4 regions of the Devosia sp. 63-57 genome follow, and region 4 is predicted to be linked to each of the others. Evidence: predicted binding sites of a transcription regulator. Region 4 holds the regulator's gene; each other region holds the start of a gene.

What was found. The regulator LexA, encoded in region 4, represses DNA repair genes until DNA is damaged. The targets are predictions, from matches to a motif close to TGTTCNNNNTGTGTTCNG.
Region 1: the regulator LexA is predicted to act here: its motif matches at 3,620-3,637, upstream of BGO80_RS09975 (ImuA family protein).
Region 2: the regulator LexA is predicted to act here: its motif matches at 3,273-3,290, upstream of BGO80_RS15215 (PA0069 family radical SAM protein).
Region 3: the regulator LexA is predicted to act here: its motif matches at 4,481-4,498, upstream of ruvC (crossover junction endodeoxyribonuclease RuvC).

What each region holds. Positions count from the first base shown of each region.
Region 1 covers NZ_MKUY01000005.1:343,044-348,906, forward strand. The annotation lists gene BGO80_RS09965 (error-prone DNA polymerase) at 1-1,245, opposite strand, end outside; gene BGO80_RS09970 (Y-family DNA polymerase) at 1,242-2,912, opposite strand; gene BGO80_RS09975 (ImuA family protein) at 2,800-3,606, opposite strand; gene BGO80_RS09980 (tellurite resistance TerB family protein) at 3,834-4,289, shown strand; gene BGO80_RS09985 (hypothetical protein) at 4,283-4,870, opposite strand; gene BGO80_RS09990 (universal stress protein) at 4,948-5,397, shown strand; gene ppa (inorganic diphosphatase) at 5,509-5,863, shown strand, end outside.
Region 2 covers NZ_MKUY01000005.1:1,440,736-1,446,598, reverse strand. The annotation lists gene BGO80_RS15230 (glutathione S-transferase family protein) at 1-155, shown strand, start outside; gene BGO80_RS15225 (GGDEF domain-containing protein) at 225-1,406, opposite strand; gene BGO80_RS15220 (MDR family MFS transporter) at 1,511-2,992, opposite strand; gene BGO80_RS15215 (PA0069 family radical SAM protein) at 3,362-4,510, shown strand; gene BGO80_RS15210 (hypothetical protein) at 4,559-5,140, opposite strand; gene BGO80_RS15205 (DUF4180 domain-containing protein) at 5,220-5,585, shown strand; gene rnhB (ribonuclease HII) at 5,585-5,863, shown strand, end outside.
Region 3 covers NZ_MKUY01000004.1:308,083-313,945, forward strand. The annotation lists gene BGO80_RS06655 (TIGR00282 family metallophosphoesterase) at 1-274, shown strand, start outside; gene BGO80_RS06660 (alanine/glycine:cation symporter family protein) at 432-1,850, shown strand; gene BGO80_RS06665 (YebC/PmpR family DNA-binding transcriptional regulator) at 1,968-2,714, shown strand; gene BGO80_RS06670 (GGDEF domain-containing protein) at 2,763-3,542, opposite strand; gene BGO80_RS06675 (GGDEF domain-containing protein) at 3,631-4,335, opposite strand; gene ruvC (crossover junction endodeoxyribonuclease RuvC) at 4,542-5,048, shown strand; gene ruvA (Holliday junction branch migration protein RuvA) at 5,045-5,662, shown strand; gene BGO80_RS06690 (AbrB/MazE/SpoVT family DNA-binding domain-containing protein) at 5,720-5,863, shown strand, end outside.
Region 4 covers NZ_MKUY01000003.1:121,968-127,830, reverse strand. The annotation lists gene BGO80_RS00630 (2-dehydro-3-deoxy-6-phosphogalactonate aldolase) at 1-48, opposite strand, end outside; gene BGO80_RS00625 (2-dehydro-3-deoxygalactonokinase) at 59-976, opposite strand; gene BGO80_RS00620 (IlvD/Edd family dehydratase) at 1,275-3,083, shown strand; gene BGO80_RS00615 (YybH family protein) at 3,284-3,661, opposite strand; gene lexA (transcriptional repressor LexA) at 3,663-4,382, opposite strand; gene BGO80_RS00605 (hypothetical protein) at 4,524-4,760, shown strand; gene BGO80_RS00600 (hypothetical protein) at 4,880-5,056, shown strand; gene BGO80_RS00595 (5-oxoprolinase subunit B family protein) at 5,194-5,856, shown strand; gene BGO80_RS00590 (5-oxoprolinase subunit C family protein) at 5,853-5,863, shown strand, end outside.

The sequences.
Region 1 (5,863 bases), on a different contig from region 4:
ATCGGGAGCTTCGTCGCGCTCGGTAGAAATGAAGCGGCCAAAAACCAGTGTGCGCTTGGTGGGGTCGACTTCTGTAATACCCAGACAGAAACAAACCGCCGAATTGGCTGCGGAACCGCGCCCCTGGCACATGATCTTACGCTCATAGCGCGCATAGGCGACGATATCGTGGACGGTCAGAAAGTAAGCGGCATAGCCCTTATAGGCGATGAGGCAAAGCTCGGTCCAAAGACTGCGGTTGATGGCATCGCTCACCCCTCCCGGATATCGTTTTGCCGCCCCCTCCCAGGTCAGGCGCTCCAGCGTCTGCTGTGCGGTTTCCCCATTGCCGATGGTCTCTTCGGGATAGTTATATTTGAGATCGCTGAGACAAAAGCCGATGCGCCCAATGAAAACCTGCGTCTGGGCGATGGCATCTGCGTGTTCGGCGAAAAGTCGGGCCATTTCTTCAGGGAGCTTCAGGCACCGCTCGGCATTGGCGGCCAGGTGAAAGCCGGCCTCTTCGAGCGTCAGATGCTCGCGGATGCAGGTGACCACATCGAGCACGATACTGCGATCGGGCCGATGATAGCGCGCGTCATTGCTGGCGAGCATCGCCGCACCATGTCGCTTGCCCAGGGCGGCGACGCGGTTGAGCCGAGCACGGTCCCGCCCATCAAAGCGCGGCACCCCGGCCACCCAGACCCGGCCAGGCGCGGCGCGACTCAACTGGTCCAGGGTCTTTTCGGTGAGACCCCAGTCGGTTTCATCGGGCATGAGGATGAAGAGCTGGCCCTGCGAGAAATCCTCGATCGGCCCCTGCTCACTGTCGGATACAGGAGCACTGGCGCCGAAGAGATCGCTCAACAACAGTTTCGGATTGCCCTTTTCGCCGCGCTTATTGCCGATGGTAAGCAGCTTGCAGAGCCGCCCATAGGCCACCCGGTCGGTTGGATAGGCGATGATATCGGGCGTGCCGTCGGCAAAGACCAGACGCACGCCGACGAGATAGCGAAAACCGCGACTGCGCTCCTTGTTGTCCCGCGCCGTCACATAGCCACGCACCACCCCGGCAAAGCTATTGCGGTCGCAAACGCCCAGCGCCGTCATTCCCATGGCCATGGCATGGGCCACCAGTTCCTCGGGATGCGAGCCGCCGCGCAGGAAGGAGAAATTGGTGGTGGTGACCAATTCGGCATAATAGGGCGGCGCCAGCACGATAGGCGGCGGCACGATCTCGGATTGGGTTTCGGGCACCTCGCTCATGCGAAGACCCCATGCAGATACCAGGCCGGCTGTTTTTCACCGCTATAAAAGCCCTGTCGGAACACCCAATAGCGATGTCCCTCCTGATCCTCGACCAGGTAATAATCGCGCGTTCCGGCATCGGGCAAAAACAGTTGCAGGTCCGGGACATAAGGCGGCGGCTCCGACGGTTCTCCCGGCTCCTGTTCTTGCGGTTTGGGTGGCGCGACCAACTCCAGCCGCTGCCCGGTTCGCCACCATTCGGCACCCAGACGCTCGGGGCCCTCCCCCTTGATCAGCCGATACGTCTGGCCCCGCCACTCCATGCGCGCCGGCAGTCCATCGGGCACCTCGGCCATCACGCGGATGGGCTCGGGCCTGGGCAGGAGCCGCAGCGGCCGCGGCAAAAGCGGCGCCTCCAGCCGCGTCTCACCTGCGGCCAGCGCCGGGACCAGCCGCACAGCCCGCTCCGGGACATGGGAGGCGACCGGGACCGATTTGAGCACCGCCATGGCGCCGAGCCGGCTCGCCAACCTGTCATTGAGCCGGTCGATATCCTCGAGCCCGTTTTCTGTCGAAAAGGCTCCCGTCTGCAGCGCCTCGAGCCGCTCGGTGCTGGAGGCGGCCAGCCGCACCATGTCGATGCCGAAACCAGCATCATATTCGCCTTCGAGCCGCTGCGCCCGATGACGAAACAGCTCCGTGATATGGGCGGGGTCGCGGGTGACCCGCGCCGCATTGAGCGACAGGGTCATGACCTTGTGGTCGACCCGATAGACAAAAAGATGAAAGGCCTGGGCGCCGACCCCCGCCGCTTCGAGGTCTTGCGCCAATTGCACGCTGAGGTCGGCCGTCACCCGTAGCACATCGTCGAGAAGACTGATCGGTTCGGCCAGACGCCGTTCCGCCATATGCTCGGCAAGCGGCAGGCGCGGGGTCAGCTTTTCATCGATCACCCCAAAGGCCTGATCGATGCGGGTGAGCAGAGACAGCCCAAACCGGGCCTGCAGCGGCTTGCGCGGGCGCTGGCGCAATTGCCCGATCGTTGCGAGCCCCATCTGGCCGAGATCGGCGATCTGCTTGTCGCTGAGGCGCAGGCCATGGACCGGAAGGGCATCGAGCACGCTCTCCAGCATTTCCGGCACCACGATCTGGCTGCGGGCGAAATGGCTCACCGCCCAGGCTGCACCGATGGTTGGTGCGATGGCACCGGCCACGCGATAGCCCAGATCACGCAGGCGCTTGAGCAGCAGGCGCAGCATTTTTGCTTCGCCCCCGAACAGGTGATCAACCCCGGTAATATCAAGCACCAGATCGCCGAAAGCGCTCATGTCGCTCAATACCGATACCAGCGGGCTGGCATTGGAATGCCAATCGGCAAAGGCGGCGAAAGCCGCGACCAGTAGGGGCCGGTCGATCTCCTCGACCACCATATCCGGCTTGATTGCCCTGGCATCGGCCAGGTTCTGCCCGACCCGCAGACCCTCGCGGCTCAGCTGCGGATCGAGTGCGGCCAACCGCAAGCCGCCCTTGATGTGTTCATAAAGCGCCAGCGGCTTATCCCTGAGCTGGGGATCAGCCCGCTTGCGATAGTCGGTGGCCCAGAACGGTAGGTGGAGAACCAGGAAACGGCGTGCCGGCAGGCTGCCGGAGAGAAGGCTTGGGCTGGGGGATGACTGCAAAACCATTTTTCGTCCATTCCAGCACCCATTCGGTGCGATTGCCGGCAATGCGACCCTTTTCGAGCTCGAGGGACCAGCGCGCCGGCCCGGGCGCGCGATCGTCAAAGGCCTGGCGACCACTGCGCGCGGCGCGCAGATGCCAGCGCAAATGGCTGGCACTGCTGGCCCTGCCATGGCCGTAGCGCAGCATGAACAGCGACACATTGCTGTTGGCCGCCCGCAGGCTGAGGCGCCGGCTGGCGGTGAAATTGAGCAGTTTCGGCTCACCCCTGATATCGGCGATGACAGCGGCCACCGCCCGGCAGGAGGCGACCTCTTCTGCTGCCCACAAAAATTCGGTCATGTCGCCAGTGCGCACGATCACCAATTGCGCCGCATCCACCCCGGCCCAATTGAGACCCGGACCATAGGGCACGCCCATTTTCTGGGCGTCTTCGCCCTGCTGCAGGTAGAAAACGACTGGCCGACGCGGTGTCACAAGCCCCTTGGCCTGGGCCAGCGCAAAGCCGAGGCTGGCGCCACCATCGCGCAGATCATCGGCAAACACTTCCTGCACCAGGCCCCCGCCCAGAGCCGGGAACACATCACCTTGCACCGCGTCAGGCCGGCGAACCGCCTCGGCCAAGGCCGGCTTGCGCTCGATATCGGCAATGACGTCCCGCAACGCGGCGAGGCGCTGATGGTGAGCCTGGATCTGCATGATGACTGCTCAAGTGAACAAAACAAGAACATTTAGACTCCGAATCCGAGAGGAGTCGAGTCCCTTTTTCACGCGCCCGGTGTGGCGCAAGCGCATCAGCTTCCCGCAAGAGCGCGTGAGCGCACCCGCAGCCCATTGAGCCGTCATCGCTTCTGGCTAAGTCTTTACCAGCCGGTCTCCGGCGTTTCCCATCCGATTCTCGTGCCGATTTCTATGGAGACCCGCCTATGTTCGAGGCCCTGACGCGCCTGTTCGGAAAGGCCGAAGCCCAGCTCGACCCCAGCGATCCGCGCCTGGCCGTGGCGGCCCTGCTGGTGCATCTGGCCGGCGTCGATGGCAGCATGAAGGAAGAGGAGCGCAAGGCCATCCGTGGCGCGCTGATGGATCACTATGATCTCGATGAGACCAACGTCGACCAGCTGATCAAGGAAGCCGCGGCCCGCGACGCCGAAGCGGTGGATTTCTATAAGTTCACCAGCGGGTTGACCCAGCTGGAGATGCAGGACCGGGTCGAGATCATCCGCATGATGTGGAGCGTGGTCTTTGCCGACAGCAAGAACCACGAGCTCGAGGACAATATGGTCTGGCGGGTGGCCGAGCTGATCGGCGTCTCCAGCCGCGACCGCACCGTGCTGCGCAACCAGATGCGCGGCAAGGCGGCGGCAGAAACCAGCGATCAATAAGCGGTAAAGTCCCCGATCACTTCGGGTTCTTCATTGTCGCAATCAAAGCTGCCGGCCTTGTCGGCGGCCTGACGCGCCAGGTCATTGGCGTTCTTGTTGGCCAGCGCATCCACATAAGCGATGTGGCAGGAATTGCCCTCGGCGATCTGGCTGACCACCAGCACCTGCCCCTTGTCCTCGCCGGTTTCCACATCGGCGGTGAAATAGCGCACGATGGTGGCTATGGGCATCCAGCGCCCCGAGGCATTGGACAGCCGCCATTCGAGCTTGTTGCCCAGATGGTTGAACGGCGGCAGCGTCTGGAATCCCACGCTATTGGCATCGGGATTGAAGCCATAATTCAGCGAAAAGCGCAGATCGCCTTCCTGCACCCGCAACGGAAAGCCCTTATAGCCCGGGCAGGCCCAACTGGCGCCGAAATCGTCGGCCTCGAGCACAAGACACTGATCGAGGTCGAGATCGGTATAGGCGCTGGTAAAGCCTGATTGCCCAAGCGCCGGCGTGCCCAAGCACAAGGCCCCGGCGACAAGAGCAATGCCGCCCAGAACCGCGCGAATATCGACAAATGCGCCTGCTGCCATAGGATGTCTCCCGATGATCCAGATCAACTCGTCACCGACTTGATCCGGTTAATGTGCAAAAAACAAGGAGAGGACCCATGTTCAAGACCCTGCTGATTGCCACCGACGGATCCGAACTGGCGGCCAAGGCGCTTGATGCCGCCATCGAGCTCGCCAAGCTGCACGGCTCGAGCCTCATCATCCTGACCACCACCGATCCGGTGGGCACCAGCATCGGTGCCGGTGGGTTCGGCGCCATCGACGCCGCCCCCATCATTGCCCGACTGGATGAGACCTATACAGCCGAAGCCAAAAAGCTGCTCGATGCAGCCAAGACCCTGGCCGGCGAGCATGGTATCCCGGCCGAAACCGTGCACGTACCGCACCAGCGCCCGGCCGACGGTATCATCGACACCGCAAAAGCCCGCAATGTCGACACCATCATCATGGGATCGCATGGCCGGCGTGGCCTGGGACGGCTGATTCTGGGCAGCCAGGCCGCCGAAGTCCTCGCCCGCTCTGACGTGCCGGTTCTGGTGGTGAAATAACCCATCGGCTCACGCAGGACCGGTGCGGCGGATTTGCGGCTTGCCTTGGGGGCGGAATTTCGGGCAGAACCAGCCGCGAATTTCCGTCCTCCTCCTACGGCAGCAAGACACATGAATATCGACGCCATCCCCACCGGCAAGAACCCACCCGACGACCTCAATGTCATCATCGAGGTCCCCTTGGGGGGCGAGCCGATCAAGTACGAGATCGACAAGGATAGCGGCGCCCTGTTCGTCGACCGTTTCCTCTATACGCCGATGCGCTATCCCGGCAATTACGGCTTCGTCCCGCACACCCTGTGCGGCGACGGCGATCCGCTCGACGTTATCGTGATGAATTCCCGCCCGCTGGTGCCCGGTGCCGTGGTGCGCTCGCGCCCGGTCGGCGTCTTGTTCATGGAAGACGATGGTGGCCAGGACGAGAAAATTATCGCCGTGCCCGTCAGCAAGCTGACGCGCATGTATG
Region 2 (5,863 bases), on a different contig from region 4:
CCTATATGCTGCGCGTACTGGATATTCCGGGGGTGCGAGAAACGGTGAATATCGACCATATCAAGCGCGGCTATTATTCGATCAAGTCGCTCAATCCCAATGGCATAGTCCCGCGGGGGCCAGATATTGCCGGGCTCGATAGGGTGGCGCGCTGATCGGAGCAGGAACAGCTGCGTTCGCGGCTATCCCCACACCGCGCGAGTGGTCGGTCCCGGCGGGAACTGTCAGGCAGCGCGCTCAATGGCGAGATAGGCGTCGGGTTTGGCGAACATAACCCGATCGCGCCCATCGTCCTTGGCGGCATAGAGGGCGCTGTCGGCGCGCTTGAACGCAGCCTTCCAGTTCGGCTCCTCCGAGAGCACAAGGCTGACGCCGACGCATAGCGTCACCAAGCGGTCAACGCCGCACAGCCGCCAATCGCGTTCCGAACAGGCAAGACGAATACCATGCGCCAGGGCGCCCGCCTCGGCCATGCTGAGCCGCGGAATCAACACAGCAAATTCTTCGCCGCCAAAGCGCGAGATAACAGCAGTGCCCGGCAGGATGGAGCGCAGGATATCGGCCAGCCCTGCCAGCACCAGATCGCCGGCCTCATGGCCAAAATCATCATTGATCAGCTTGAAGCGATCGACATCCACCAGCAATATAGCAGCCCCCTGCCCCATCGGGGTCATGGGGGCGGCAACAGCGTCGAAGCCGCGCCGGTTGAGCAGGCCTGTCAGCGGGTCACGTTCGGCCGCGCTGCGATAGCCGGCCAACATCTGAGAGACAATCGATCCCATGGCCGCCAAAGCAAAGCCGACGCTCAGCACGCCCACCGCAACCTGGTTGTAATAGGCATAGGACGAGGCCGCAAAATCGGACAGTGCCGGGCTGATACCCACCAGCACGTTGAAGATGAAGAGACGCACGATAATGTCGAGCACGACAATGCCTGCCACCGCGACGAGCACGCGATCGGGCAAGGTATGGGCGCGCCAAATAACGGAAGCGAGCGGCACGCCGAGCAGTATGGCAACAGAGATGTCCGCGACCGTCAGTTCCAGCGGGAGACTGGCAAAGCCCTCGACGGCCACGATGACCATGGCGTAGGCCAGGAGCGCGAAGATAATACGCGGGGCAATCATGCGCGGCGCACGGAAGTGAAGCAGCAGCGCATCGCCGTAGCAATAAAAGGAAACCAGAAAGGCCGCATTGGCCAGTAGCGATTGCAGGGCGAAAGGGAGAGGCAATATGGGCGCAATGAAGCCTAGCGCGCCGAACAGGAAAGCCAGCCCCCAGGCGCGTGCGGACTTTGGTCCTGACCAGCCAACGGCCAGAAAGGTGATCGCGAACAGGATCATCGTCGAGGGAAGCAGAAACGCCAAGTGGTCCATGGGCCCGGCCAGTGTGGTCGCAAGCCTCAAGTGCTGCCATTCAATCCTACAAACAATGCCGTTAAAAAAGCGGTTCGATGGCGATGACAACTGGTCTCAAAAACAAACGGCGCCCCGAGGGGCGCCGTCTCTGTTCAGTGACCGGCGGGGGCCATTCCGCCAGGCGCCACCTCCGGCTTGCGCACGAAAAAGGCGGCCACAACCATGGCCAGCGAAATGATGGCACCGCACAGGAAACCGGCGCGAATGCCGGCGGCCAGCGCGTCAATGCCATCGAGCCCTTCGGCGATTCCGGAGGCTGTCCGCAGGCTCATCACTGCAACGAAGAGCGCGATACCGGCAGCACCGGCAACCTGCTGGACCGAACCCAGAATGGCGCTGGCGTGGGAGTAAAGCGGCATCGGCACCGACCCCATGGACGAGGTAAAGAGCGGGGTGAAGGTCAAGGCCAGGCCGAAGCTCAACGTGATGTGACCGGCAACCACGGCCCAGACCGGAGTGTACTGGCTGACGAAAGTCAGTGCCCACATGACGGCGGAGACCAGGATCACGCCCGGCACCAGCAATGGGCGCGGGCCAATCTTGTCGTAGAGCCGACCGACGATCGGCCCCATCAGCCCCATGAGCAGGCCGCCCGGCAGCAGCAGCATACCAGTCTGCAGCGTGTCGAGGCCAAGCACGCTTTGCGTATAGATCGGCAGCAGGATGGAGGAACCGAGCAGCGCCACCATAGCAATGGCCATGGTGATCAGCGCCATGGTGTAATTGCGATGCTGGAGCGTGCGCAGATCGAGCAGCGCCTTGTTATCCTTGGCGAGATTGATCTGACGCCAGATGAACACCGCCATTGCAACGACGCCAACCACGATGGGCAGCCAGGCCGGAATGGCCGAACCATGCTCGGCGCCTTCACCAAGGCTGGAGAGGCCATAGACGATGCCACCAAAGGCAAGGGCCGAGACGATGACCGAGAACACATCCAGCGGCGCATAGCGCGGATTTGAGACATTGCGGATGCGCATGGCGCCGAGCACCAGCGCACCGATGGCGATGGGCAGCGTGAAGTAGAACATGAAGCGCCAGTCGAAATGCGCCAGGATGAAGCCGCCAATGGTCGGGCCGATAGCGGGAGCCACCGACATGACGATGGAGATATTGCCCATGGTCTTGCCACGGCCCTCTGGCGGCACCAGGGTCATGACCGTGGTCATCAGCAAGGGCATCATGATCGCGGTGCCGGTGGCCTGCACCACGCGGCCGAAAATCAACAGTTCGAGCCCCGGCGCCAGCGCACAGATCAGCGTGCCCACGGAAAAAACGGACATGGCGATCATGTAGATCGGGCGCGTATTGATGCGCTGGAGCAGGAAACCGGTGACTGGAATGACGACGGCCATGGTCAGCAGGAACGCCGTGGTCAGCCACTGCGCGGCGCTGGCTGTCACTTCGAGATCCTTCATGAGGTGGGGAATGGCCACGCTCATGATGGTCTCGTTGAGAAATACCACGAAGGTCGATACGAGCAGGATGGCGATCACCAGCCGATTGCGCGCAGCATTGTCGGGGTGGTGCGGCGCGCTGGTCGGCGCGGCGTCCATGGTTGCGTCCATTGTCATCTCAGTCCCTCATGGCTGTGCGTGTCGGCAAGACGACGGAGCGACCCATCGGCTTTCGACACCGCTTCCAAAAAATTCGTGACAGACCCTGTCAGCAACAAATCGGGCGCACGCGAAACCGAGATGGGATCGGGATCGCGGGATAAGGCGCAGGACAATGTGTTAACGGGTGGGCCGGCCCAGGCGCGGTTGTCTACGCCAGTGCGGCTGGGCCGTAAAGTCTTGTAATGCAGGCCGGCCATGCCGATATGGTAGGCAGGAAATGTCATCCAAACAAGTTCGTTCTTGTTTTGTTCTCGTGTTGCTGTTAAGTCTTTTGCGTGTCGGAAGGCAGCGATTCTGCCGCCGTCGCAGGCAGGAGAACACGAAATGGCCCTCTATCAGGCCCCATCCTTCGAAGCCCTGGAACGCTTGAGCCGCAGCCGCGACGCCGACCTGGCGCGGCGCGAGCTGGAAAATCCGGACCGTATTCGCGGCCGCGGTGCGCAATCGAACCGCACGGGCCGGTTCGAGGTGCACCAGCGTGAAGGCTTTGACGATGGCTGGAACAATGTGGAGCCCCTGCCGGTGTTCGAGACCATCGAGCACACTGAGCGCGCCAAGAGCATCATCACCACCAATGACAGCCCCGATATCGGTTTTGATCGCTCGATCAACGCCTATCGCGGCTGCGAGCATGGCTGCTCCTACTGCTTTGCGCGGCCCACCCACGCCTATCTCGGCCATTCGGCCGGGATCGACTTCGAGCGCGATATTTATGTGAAGACCAACGCCGTGGAGGCATTGCGCGCCGAATTGGGGGCAAAGTCCTACCGGCCCAAGCCTATTGCCATGGGCACCAATACCGATCCCTATCAGCCGGCCGAGCGCAAGCACAAGCTGACGCGCGGCATTCTGGAGGTGATGCTGGAGACCAGGCATCCAGTGATGATTACCACCAAGTCAGCCCTGATTCTGCGCGATCTGGACCTGCTCACCGAGCTGGCCAAGCTCAACCTGGTGAAGGTGGCGATTTCGGTGACGTCGATGGATCACAAGCTCAGCCGCAAGATGGAGCCGCGCGCTTCCTCGCCTGCACGGCGGCTGGAAGCCATCCGCGTCTTGTCGGAGGCCGGCGTGCCCACCGCCATTTTCGCCTCGCCGATGATCCCTGCGATCAACGACATGGAGCTCGAACGCATTCTCGATGCCGGCAAGGCGCAGGGTGCCGTCAGCGCACAGATGATCCTGCTGCGGCTGCCGGGCGAAGTGCGCGACGTGTTCCGCGAATGGCTGCTGCGCCATTTCCCCGACCGGGTGCGCCATGTGCTGTCGCTGGTGCGCGACACACGCGGCGGCAAGGATTACGATTCCCGCTGGGGCACGCGCATGACCGGCGAAGGCCCTTATGCCACCCTGCTGCGCCAGCGCCTCGACAAGGCCCGGGAGCGGCTGGAACTCGACGCCAAATTGCCGCCGCTGCGCATCGACCTGTTCGAGGCCCCGACGCTGGAAAGCCGACAGATGAGCCTGTTCTGAAAAGACAAGGTCGGCGCGACTGCAAGGCTCGGGCCCGCGGGTCGGCCCTTAGTACTCCGCCACCTTTCGCGCATAGATGTCCATGAAGTCGAGCGAAGCAAGGACACCTTGCAGGGACAGGCGCACCTCGAGCGGCTGATCGCGGCCGGTAAGGGGCACAGAAAGGGTGACTGCATTGCGGTTTTTCATCTTGTCGATGATCCCGGTCTCGACCACATCATCGGTGATGAAGAACTGATTAATGGTGTTGAAACGGGTTTCGATGCCGGAGCCCATGGGCAGGCTGATGGGAGGCTCACCACCGAAGCGCAGTTCCATGGGACGGGTGGGGTCATAATCGCCCTCCTCGCCGGCAATGGTAATGGCAAGGTCGAGCTTGCCGTCGAGGCGATTGCGAACAAGGGTCAGCTTGTAGGAGGGCAAATTGGCGCCGTTGAGCGTTTGGCTACCGGTGCTGGCAAAGCAGGAATAGCCGTAGAAATCGGTGGCGTCCTCGTCGATCTTGTCGGGACAGGCCGCCAGCCAGTCGCGATTATATTCGCGCCATTCGCCATAGGGGTGGTGAAACGGGGCCGCCACGGCGGGCATGGCCATAAGCAGGCCGACGGCAAAGCATGTCGCTAGGCGCATTGTTGTCTCTCAATCGCTTTGCCCCCCGGCACGGACTCTTATATCAGGGTCAATGTGCTGGGAAAATGGAGGCGACGCCATGGACATCGAAAAGCTTGGCCCCCTGACGCTGGCCTTTTTGCCCAGTGAAGGGCCGCTGCAGGGCAGCGAAGCGGATGCTGTCGACATTATCGGCAACACCTATGGGACCGGCGCCGAGATGGTGGTGGTGCCGGTGGGCCGGCTGGTGCCGGAATTTCTCCAACTCGACACGCGCGTTGCCGGGCTGTTTTTCCAGAAGATGCAGAATTACAGCCTGCGGCTGGCCGTGATCGGCGATATTTCCGAACGCATGGCCGCCAGCAAGGCGCTTCGCGACTTCGTCGGCGAAACCAACCGCATCGGCCACCATTTATTCGTCCCTGACCGGGCGGCGCTGGTCGCCGCGCTCGAGCGAGGGCGCTGATGGCAAGGCGTTTGCGACCAGAGGGCGACGATCTTTTCGCCACCATGCCCGAGACCCCGGACTTTTCTCATGAAACCATGCTGATCGAGCGCGGGGCGCGGATCGTGGTCGGCGTCGATGAGGCCGGACGCGGACCGCTGGCTGGCCCTGTCGTGGTGGCAGCGGTCCATCTTGATCCGCACAATATCCCCGCCGGCCTCAACGATTCCAAAAAGCTCAATGCTGCCCAGCGCGAGGCACTCTATGCCGAGATCATGGCAAGCAGCGCGGTGGCCATA
Region 3 (5,863 bases), on a different contig from region 4:
CGATCATCGGGTGCTCAAGGGTGGGACGGCGTTTCAGGCCGATGCAGGCATGTGCGGGGACTTCGACAGCATTATCGGCACCGAGACCGATGAGCCGCTCAACCGCTTTCTGACCGGCATTCCCAATGGCCGCTTCACTCCGGCAGAGGGGGAAGCAACGCTCTGCGGCATTGCGGTGGAGACCGATCCGCACAGCGGGCTGGCCCGTTATGTCGCACCGCTGCGGCTGGGCGGCGTGCTTGCCCAGGCCGAGCCGGATTTTCCGACCGCCTGACAGCCTCCAGATTTTTCGCTTGCCGGAAGCGCCGATCTGCGGTCGGATCGGATGGTTGCGCCTGGGGCGCAGGTTCTGCTGGTCAGCGTGAAGCGGACAATGGCCCCGGATGCGGCATGACGTGCCGATCCAAAGTCACGCGCAGAGGGCCAGGGCCATGCTCGATCCGATCATCAATTTCCTCAACGACATCTTCTGGGGCTATATCCTCATCTACGGCCTTCTGGCGGTTGGCATCTTTTTTACCGTGCGTTTGGGCTTCATCCAGTTCGTGCATTTCGGCGAGATGTTCCGCGCCGTAATGGGCGGCAAGAAGAATGACAGCGCCGGGATCACCCCCTTCCAGGCGCTGTGCACCTCCTTGGCGTCGCGCGTCGGGACGGGTAATCTCGCCGGCGTTGCGGTGGCGCTCTATTTGGGTGGGCCCGGCGCAATCTTCTGGATGTGGATGGTGGCGCTGGTGGGCATGGCCACCGCCTATTCGGAATCGACGCTGGCCCAGCTCTACAAGACCAAGAACGACAATGGCGAATATCGCGGTGGGCCGGCCTTTTACATCGCCAAGGGTCTTGGCGCGCCCTGGGCCGGGGCGATCTTCTCGGTCTGCCTGATCCTGGCCTTCGGTCTCGTCTTTAACGCGGTGCAGGCCAATTCGATCGCCGATGCCTTCCAGGGCGCCTTCGGCTTCGACAAGCTCTGGGTCGGGGTGGGGCTGGCCTTTTTGACCGCAGTGGTGATTTTCGGGGGCATCAAGCAGATCGCGCGGGTGGCCGAAATCATCGTGCCGTTCATGGCAGTGATCTATCTGCTGGTGGCGCTCTATGTGGTGATAATCCATATCGGGGAAGTCCCCGGCATGCTCGGCCATATCGTGCAAAGCGCCTTCGGGCTCGATGCGGCGGGCGGTGGCATTGCGGGGGCCTTGCTCAATGGTGTCAAGCGCGGACTGTTTTCCAACGAGGCGGGCATGGGCTCGGCGCCCAATATCGCCGCAGTGGCGACGCCTGATCCGCACCATCCGTCCTCGCAGGGTTTCGTTCAGGCACTGGGCGTCTTCATCGACACCATTCTGATCTGTACGGCGACGGCGCTGATGATCCTGCTCTCTGGCGTCATGGTGCCGGGCAGCGAATTGACCGGCACGCCGCTGACGCAGGCTGCAATGAGCGTGCATATTGGCGGGGCGGGGCAATATTTCATTGCCATCGCCATCCTGTTCTTCGCCTTCACCTCGATCATCGGCAATTACTCCTATGCCGAGAACGCCATGACCTTCCTCAGAATTGGCAATGTGCCGGGGCTGACGGTGCTGCGCATCGGGGTTTTGGGCATGGTGATCTGGGGTGCCTATGAGAGCGTTGCGACGGTGTTCAACGCCGCCGATGCCTCGATGGGGCTGATGGCGACGGTCAACCTCATCGTCATCGTGCTGCTGTCGGGCACGGTGGTGAAGCTGACGCGGGACTATACCAATCAGAGGAAAGCCGGAAAGGAACCACTGTTCCATGCCGCCGACTATCCCGAACTCAGCGGCAAGATCGACCAGAGCATCTGGAACAAGCACGATCCGGGCTGATTTTTCCGCCCTGACAAGCGCCCGTTCCGCGATCACGCCGCGGGGCGGGCGCTTTATTTTTGCGCGTCCAGCCCCTATAAGCGGCCCGATTTCAGAAATTTACCCATCGAGGGACACATGGCTGGCCATTCCCACGCCAAGAACATCATGCACCGCAAGGGCAAGTCGGACGCGATCCGTTCGAAGATCTTTTCCAAGCTCGCCCGCGAAATTACCGTTGCCGCCAAGATGGGTCAGCCCGATCCGGCGTTCAATCCGCGCCTGCGCCTGGCCATCACCAATGCTCGTGCCCAGTCCATGCCCAAGGACAATATCGAGCGCGCCGTGAAGAAGGCCGCCGGTGGCGATGCCGAGAACTATGACGAAATCCGCTATGAGGGCTATGGCCCCGGCGGCGTGGCCGTCATCGTCGAGGCACTGACCGACAACCGCAACCGCACCGCCTCGAATGTGCGCTCCTATTTCTCCAAGAATGGCGGCGCGCTGGGTGAAACCGGCTCGGTCGGCTTCATGTTCGATCGCGTCGGCGAAATCACCTATCCGGCCGCGGTCGGTTCGGAAGACAAGGTGATGGAAGCGGCGATCGAAGCCGGCGCCGACGATGTCGAGAGCGACGACGAGGGCCATTATATCTACACCTCCTTCGAGGCGATGGCCGAAGTGGCCTCGGCGCTCGAAGCGGTGCTGGGGGAGGCCGAGTCGGTCAAGGCGATCTGGAAGCCGCAGAACGTCACCCCGATCGATGCGGAAAAGGGCGCGACCCTGATGAAGCTGATCAATACGCTCGAAGAAGACGATGACGTGCAGAACGTCTATTCGAACTTCGACATGAGCGATGAAGACGCGGCCAAGCTGGCGGGCTGAGGCGCCCGGCCTTGCCGACGATATCAGGGCGGCTCCGGCCGCCCTTTTTCATGCGGGCTGGCGCAGGGCGATGTCGGGTGCGTCGCCCACATGCACGATGGCGGCAAAATTGCGCCCGGCCTTTTTGGCCCCATAAAGCTGGCGATCGGCAATGCGGAACAGGGCCGAAAAACTGGTGCGATCCTCGAAGGCCGCGCCACCGACGCTGACCGAGAGGGGATGGGCGCGACCCTCGGGGTTGAAATCGGCGGTGTTGACACAGTGGCGGATGCGCTCGGCAATGCGGGCGGCCTGGCGCTCGTCGACCTTTGGCAGGAACACCGCGAACTCCTCGCCCCCCATGCGGCCCACCAGATCGCCCGTGCGCAGAGCGGCGCGAATGGAGCGGGCGATAATGGTCAGCGCCTCGTCGCCCATGGCGTGGCCATAGGCATCGTTGATCGCCTTGAAGTTGTCGGCATCGATCATCAGCAGCGCGCCGGAGAAGTTTTCCGGCGCCTCGGCGAGGAGCGCCTCGATGCGGGCGGTGAAGGCGCCGCGATTGAGGCAGGAGGTGAGGCTGTCGGTGCGGGCGATGAAGCTCAGCCGCCGATTGACCATCTCGAGGCCGCGCACCCGAAACCCGAGATAAAGGAAAAGCGGGAAGGCGAAGATGGCCGGCAGGAAAACCGCGCTCACCAGTGCCCGCAGACGCGCCTCATTGTCGAGACCCTGGAACAAGGTCAGGTTGACGGCAATGGAAACGATTGCACAGATCAACGTGCCCAAAAGCGTCCAGCGGGCGACATGGGCCCAGGTCTGCAGTCCCGATTTGTATGGTGCTTGCATCAAAGCCGCCCTATCCCGATTGGGCTGAGCATGCCGAAGGGACGACCCGTTGGGCATGACGTGCGGCTGGTCTCGTCAGGGGAGGCCGTCACGCCGCCGACCACAGGGCCACGCGATCGCGCCCCGCATTCTTGGCCAGGTAGAGCTGATCGTCGGCCAGGCGATAAAGGGCGCGGAAATCGGAATTGCCGGCGAAGCTGGCGCCGCCAATGCTGACCGAGAGAGCGCAGCGCGCGCCCGAGACGATGAAGGCGACATCGGCCACGGCATCGCGAATGTTCTCGGCGATGCTGCGGCTTTTGTCTTCGGTTGTGTTGGGCAGGAACACGCCAAACTCCTCGCCGCCCAGGCGGCCGATCAGGGCGCGCTCGCCGGCAGCGCGGGTAATGGCATCGGCGATCAGCCGCAGGGCATCGTCGCCGCGGTCATGGCCGTGCTTGTCGTTAATGGCCTTGAAGTGATCGACGTCGATGACGAAGAGCGCGCCTTGCCAGGTGGCAAAGCGCAGGCGGCGGGACACTTCGGCGGTAAAGGCGCCGCGATTGAGGCAGGAGGTCAGCCAGTCGATGGTGGCCATCTGCTGCAATTGCGCATTGGCATGATGCAATTGCTCCTGCTTGTGGAACAGCAGCAGCAGGATGGGGCCGCCCAGGACGATGGGCATGGTGATGGCGACAAGCAATCCCTGAAGGTTGATGCCTTCCGAGAACATTTCCATGAATACATTGGTGAGGATGATCGAACCGGCGACAGAGGCCGCCAAGATCAGCCCGGTGAAGCGGGCTATTCGCATCCATGCGTGCCGCGAAAGCCTGGAGTTCGGCCCCGAAATCATGACTATTTGCCCCTGCATTCCCGCGCGGACGGTAGGCGCTGTCTCGTGAAGGATAGGTTTTCCCAGTTGGTAAAATTTGAATGACCGAGACCGGCAGGCGGTTTGTTGCTCATTTGTTCACTTTGACGCTGGTATGTTGCCCAAGGCTGCGTACAAGGTAGAGCATGAGCAAAGCTGTTCGAATCATCGGTATCGACCCCGGATTGCGCCGCTGCGGCTGGGGAATCATCGAAGCTGTGGATAATCGCCTGCGCTTCGTGGCCGGCGGTACGCTGACCCCACCGGTGGATGGCGCGCTGGCCGAACGGCTGGCGGTGCTGGCGGTTGGGATCAACGGCGTGCTCGACGAATTTTCGCCCGATGAGGCGGCCGTGGAAGAGACTTTCGTCAATGCCGGAGCCCGCTCGGCGCTGATCCTGGGGCAGGCGCGCGGGGTGGCGCTCGTGACCCCGGCGCTGCGCGGCATGCTGGTGGCCGAATATGCCGCCAACCTGGTCAAGAAATCGGTGGTGGGGACCGGCCATGCCGAGAAAAACCAGGTGGCGCTGATGGTCAAGACGCTTTTGCCCAGTGCCGTGATCAAGGGCGCCGACGCCGCCGATGCGCTGGCGATCGCCATCTGTCACGCGCATCACCGGGTTTCGGCGGCAAAAATGAGGGCCTTGGCATGATCGGCAAGCTCAAGGGTCTGGTGGACAGCTTTGGCGATGACTGGGTGCTGATCGATTGCGGCGGGGTCTGTTACGAGGTGCATTGCTCCTCGCGCACCCTGCAGGCCCTGCCGCGCGTGGGCGAGGCGGGGGTAGTGTTCATCGAGACCATCGTGCGCGAGGATATGATCCGGCTTTATGGCTTTGCCAATGAGGCGGAAAAGAGCTGGTTCACCCTTCTGACCACGGTGCAAGGGGTCGGGGCGCGCGTGGCGCTGGCGATTTTGTCGGTGATGTCGCCGTCCGAGCTGTCGAGTGCTGTCGCCCTGCAGGACAAGGCCATGGTGGGTCGTGCCAATGGGGTGGGTCCGAAACTGGCGACCCGCATCGTCACCGAACTCAAGGGCAAGGTGCCCGCCATCGGCGCGGTGGATGCCGGCACGCTGGGCCTGCAGGCGGCGCTGGGCGAGGGCGTGGCCTCGGGCAATATTGCCGACGCGGTCTCGGCCCTCACCAATCTGGGCTATTCCAGTGCCCAGGCCTCAGCTGCTGTCGCGCGGGTGGTGGCCAAGGAGGGCGACGACACGGCGACAGAAAAGCTGATCCGGCTGGGCCTGCGGGAATTGAGCCAGTGATCCTTGTTTTTGGTGTGTTTCCTTACTAAATTTTAAAAGTAAGGAATGGAGGCTGCAATGGCAACTGCGACACTAACGAGCAAGGGGCAGATGACCTTGCCCAAGGATGTCCGGGAAGATTTGGGGCTTCAGCCCGGCGATAAGGTCGATATTATCAAGGACGGCAATCGTTATGTGCTGATGCCACGCACTGTCCGAGCA
Region 4 (5,863 bases):
GTCGGGCGTGATGCCGCGCAGAATGGCAATGATGTGACGATGGGACATGGCTGATCCTTCAGGAACGGAACTGACGCGCAGCCTTGAGGCCGGCGAGGACGACTTCGGTGGCATCGACCGGGCGGCCCTTGGCACCGGCCATTTCGAGTACCTGCACATATAGCGCACAGAGGCTGGCCGAACCGATGAGCGGCACCGGCTCGTTGCCGATCTGGTGGCGGTTGGCGGCGATCTCGGTGCCGATCAACAGGCCCGAGAGATAACCGGCGCACCAATCGGGCTGGCGGCCGGAGAGCAGGGCGGCGGCGCGGACGCGGAACAACTGGCCCAGGAGATCCTGAGGGCGCTCCAGCCCATCGGCGGCACCGGCGGCAAAACCCTCGGCCCGGGCGGGGCCATCGAGTTCGCCAGTCAGGGAATGGCGCAGCACGGTGTGGGTTTTCAGCACTTCGAACATCTCGCCCGTCATGGCGGTGGTGAAGTGCTCGATATGCGTGCCGCGCAGCAGCGCCCATTTGGAATGGGTGCCGGGCATGCAGACAAGGCCGGAATAGTCGGGCAGCAGCGTGGCAAGGCCCAGCAGTTGAGTCTCCTCGCCGCGCATGACGTTTTCGCCCCCCTGCTTCTGACAGATGCCGGGGAGGATGAGTGGCTGAAGCCCTTGGTCGTCCATGTCGGGACGAACAGCTGCGGCGGCGAGGCCGCGCAGATCGGCCGGCGCTTCGAGATAGGGCGCTTCGCGCCAGCCCTGACGCGCCCCTGCCATGCCGCAGATCAGCACATCGACGGGATTGGCGGGCAGCGGAAAGGCGGCGATGGTTTCGCGCAGCGCTTCGGGAAATTGCTGTGGCGTCAGGCGCCCCATGCCCTTGTCGCTGGTCGCGGAGGCAAGGATGGCGCCATGGGCGTCAATGCCCCAGCAGCGCATATTGGAGGTGCCCCAATCCACGGCAATCCAGGCAACCGTTAATGTCACTCAATCCTCTCCCATTTCGCGGGTCGTCTCATTGGCGGCGCGACCCTAAAGCCGATCCCGGTGCGTTGCCAGAGCGATTCCCGCCTCCGTGTCCCCCTGCTGATAAAGCAGGCGCCGGATGCGGTCTTCGCGCCGGGTAAGATTGCCCAAGCCATGCGGCAGAATCGGCCAAAGCCAGCGCCGTGCATGAATTGTATGATTTTTTGCGAGAAAGCCATTCCCTCGGCCCCGCGGCGTGATAGAACGGCTTCCAGCAAGACCCCAAAGTCCGCTCTGCGGATGAGCAAGGAAAGTGACTATGACGGCAGACAACGGCGGCGGTGGCCCCCGCAAATTGCGTTCGCGCGCCTGGTTCGACAATCCGGATAATCCGGACATGACCGCGCTTTATCTCGAGCGCTACATGAATTTCGGCGTTTCGCGCGAGGAACTGCAGTCGGACAAGCCGATCATCGGCATCGCCCAGACCGGTTCGGACCTCAGCCCCTGCAATCGCCACCACATCGTGCTGGCCGAACGCCTACGCGAAGGGATTCGCGAAGCCGGCGGCATCGCTATCGAATTCCCGGTGCATCCGATTCAGGAAACTGGCAAGCGCCCGACCGCCGGGCTCGACCGCAACCTGGCTTATCTGGGTCTTGTTGAGGTGCTCTACGGCTATCCGCTGGATGGCGTGGTGCTGACCATTGGTTGCGACAAGACCACTCCGGCCATGCTGATGGGTGCGGCGACGGTGAACATTCCGGCGATCGCTCTGTCGGTTGGGCCGATGCTCAACGGCTGGCACAAGGGCGAGCGCACCGGGTCGGGCACCATTGTGTGGAAGGCGCGGCAGCTCCTCGCGGCCGGCGAGATCGACTATCCCAAGTTCATCGAACTGGTGGCGTCCTCGGCGCCCTCGACCGGTTATTGCAACACGATGGGCACGGCCACGACGATGAATTCGCTGGCCGAAGCGCTGGGCATGCAGCTGCCGGGTTCGGCCGCCATTCCCGCCCCCTATCGCGATCGCCAGGAAATGGCTTATCGCACCGGCAAGCGCGCCGTGGAGATGGTGCATGAGGATTTGAAACCCTCCGACATCCTGACCAAGGAAAACTTCCTCAACGCCATCGTGGTCAATTCGGCCATTGGCGGCTCGACCAATGCGCCGATCCATATCAATGCCATTGCCAAGCATATCGGGGTCGATCTCAATATCGACGAATGGCAGCAGCATGGCCACAAGGTGCCGCTGCTGGTGAATCTGCAGCCGGCGGGCGAATATCTGGGCGAGGACTATTACCATGCCGGCGGCGTACCGGCGGTGGTCAACGAGCTGATGACTCAGGGGCTGATCCACGAGAACGCACCGACCGTCAACGGCAAGTCCATTGGCGAGAATTGCCGCAATACCGTGATCGAGGACGACAAGGTCATCCGGCATTTCGACAATCCGCTCAAGGCCGAGGCCGGGTTCCTGGTACTGCGCGGCAATCTGTTCGACAATGCCATCATGAAGACCAGCGTGATCTCGCCGGAATTCCGTGAACGCTATCTCTCGGACCCGGCCCATCCGGGCATGTTCGAGGGCAAGGCCGTAGTGTTCGATGGGCCGGAGGATTACCACCATCGGATCGACGATCCGTCGCTCGAGATCGACGAGCATACGCTGCTGTTCATGCGCGGCGCAGGCCCGATCGGCTATCCGGGCGCGGCGGAAGTGGTGAACATGCGGCCGCCCGATTACCTGATCAAGAAGGGGATTTCGTCGCTGGCCTGTATCGGCGACGGACGCCAGTCGGGCACGTCGGGCTCGCCCTCCATCCTCAATGCCTCGCCGGAAGCGGCGGCGGGCGGCAATCTTGCCATTCTCCGCACCGGTGACCGGGTGCGCATCGACCTCAACAAGGGCGAGGCCGATATCCTGATCTCTGCCGAGGAGATCGCGACCCGTCGCGCGGCGCTGGAGTCGGATGGCGGCTACAAGTTCCCCAAGCACCAGACGCCGTGGCAGGAAATCCAGCGCGGCCTGGTCGGCCAGCTTGGCGACGGCGCCATCCTGCGCGGCGCCGACAAGTATCAGCGCATCGCCCAGAACGAAGGCCTGCCGCGCGACAATCACTGATCGCTGCAATATGAATTGAGAAAGGCCCGCCAGCTTGGCGGGCCTTTTTATTGGGCACTTCACGTTCGGGTTGATGCGGCTTTATTGCGGGCTCTCATTTGAGAGGAGAGCATGTGCGTTTGAGCGTGCTGCGCACCCCCACCCGGCCTCCCCCTGAAGGAGGGGGAGGAGCTGCATCGCGTTTGGGTTAGATTTTGTAATTAGGCGGGCTCACGGCTGAGATGTTCGTGCACGATATGCCAGCCGTTAGCCTTGCGCCGGAGGACAGTAGTGCCGCGTCCGCCGCCTTCGGTGGGGACGCCATCGATCTCTGCCCGCCAGCGGAACTTGTAGATGCAGGCGGCCGCATCATCGCCAGAAGCCAGCCAGGTCAGATCTTCGAGCCAATAGGTTTCATTGCGCAATCGGTCCCAAGTCGACACGAAGGCGGCGCGAATAGCGGCGATGCCATGATGGGAGCCGGAGCTGAACCAGAACACAGCGTCGGGATCGATCAGCTCCAGCATCAGGTCGAAGTCGTGGGCATTTATGCGCTCGGCATAAGCATCCATGACCGCTTGGGCGGTCGCGAAAGCCAAGTCAGTACTTTCTCAGCAGGCCCACCAGGCGCCCCTGGACCTTGACGCGGTCGGGCGGGAAGATGCGGGTTTCGTAGGCGGGGTTGGCGGCTTCCAGAGCCACCGTATTGCCCTTGCGGCGCAGGCGCTTGAGGGTGGCTTCCTCGTCATCGACCAGGGCGACGATGATCTCGCCGGTGGAAGCGACGTCCTGCTTCTTGATGAGCACGGTATCGCCATCGAAAATGCCGGCATCGATCATGGAATCGCCACGCACTTCGAGTGCATAATGTTCGCCGGGCCCGAGCATTTCGGGGGGCACGGCAATGGTGTGGGAATGGGACTGGATCGCCTCGATCGGGGTGCCCGCAGCAATGCGGCCCATCACCGGGATGGAGACGGGGCGGGCATAATCGTCGGCCATGCCGGCGCTGACACGGGCCGGAGGGGTGGCAACCTTGCCCAGATTGCCCTCGATGACGGACGGCTCGAAGCGCGCCTTGCGGCCGCCAAGCGAAGGGTTCATCGAATCGGGGAGTTTTACGACTTCCAGCGCGCGTGCCCGGTTGGGCAGGCGGCGGATGAAACCGCGCTCCTCAAGCGCGGTGATCAGGCGATGGATACCGGATTTGGAGGCGAGGTCGAGCGCATCCTTCATCTCGTCGAATGAAGGCGGAATGCCGCTTTCCTTCATCCTTTCATGGATGAACATCAGCAATTCGTGTTGTTTGCGCGTCAGCATTGGCCCCACACCCAGAATCGGAACATAGACGGAACGACTATAGGTGTTCCATTTATGTTCTGCAATAGTGCCGACATTACTTGCACGTCGCTGCGGCCGGGGTTATGCGAACGGCCGATCTGACAGGTTTGGAGTGGCCAAGTGAGCCGGAAGGAATTCGACGCGTCGCGCATGCGGCGGATCAAGCGGGCTGCGGCGCGCTACGGGCTGACAGTGCTGACCTCGGAAAAGATGAAGGTGCTTGGCCACCCGGGCGGCCACGCCATTCGCCATGACGAGAGTTTCAAAATAGTCTTCGGAGATAGTCCCAAGCCGTTTTCGGCAACGCTCGACGAGGTGGAAGCCTATGTCGATGCCCTGGAAGCTGGCGAAGAGTAAGCGGACCTGACCTGTTCGGCAAGCCGAACTCTGCGCTGGATCGGTGCAATCCGTTATTTAAACGGTAACAGGAATCGCCGCACAGTGTGGGTGTAGGCTCACTGTGGAGGCGCGTTATTGTGTTTACCCTGATCAACGCTGACGCCGACGAAGACGACGCCGAAATCACCGATCCCCAGGAAATCGCGGAGCTTTTTGCTGCCATTGCGGCCGTGGCCATCGAGGCCATCGGACCGGGGCAGGCCCGCGAGCTCTTTGAGGCCGTGGTTGAGCAGGAGGGCCGCGATCCCAATTAGCGCAAGTCTTTCCTCCTCTATGCTGGCGCCATAGCAGCGCTCGCGCTGGTCCGATAAGGCCAGCCTGCCCAAGACTTGACGGGACGCGCGACCTCATCGCAGGAGTGCGTTCCGCATATGAACAACGGGCCTTGGGCATGGAGAGGGTAACCACTGGCAGCGGGCAGGCGCCGCGCATCGTGCCGCTCGGCGATAGTGCCGTTTTGGTGCGGTTCGGGTCCGATCTGGACGAGGCCGCAAATCGCAATGCGCTGGCTTTGGCGGCAGAACTTCTGCGGCTACCTATCACGGGCGTGCTGGAGATTGTGCCGAGCCTCGTCTCGGTGCTGGTGCGCTACGATCCACAAGCGATCGATGGCTGGCGGTTGGCTGGCGAGATCGGCTTGCGGCTCACCCATCGGCCTTGTGATCTCGACACCAAGACGCATCGGATCGGCGTGCTGTTCGATGGGCCGGACCTTGCCGAGGTCGCCGAGGCCTTGGGCTTGTCGGTTGCCGATTTCATCAACAGACATAATGAACAGGCGCTGCGGGTGCTGACCACCGGGTTTGCGCCGGGTTTCGTCTATTGCGGCTTTCATGCGCCCGAGCTGGTCGTGCCAAGGCGCACGGCCGTGCGGCCCAAGGTGGCGGTGGGGTCGGTGCTGTTTGCTGCGGGGCAGACGGCGATCGCCGCTACGGAAATTCCGACCGGCTGGCATGTGATCGGGCATACCGGTTTCAGAAATTTCGAACCCGAGCGCGATCCGCCGACGCGGCTGCGGGCCGGGGACATGGTGGTGTTCGAGGCCGCGCCATGAGGAGCGT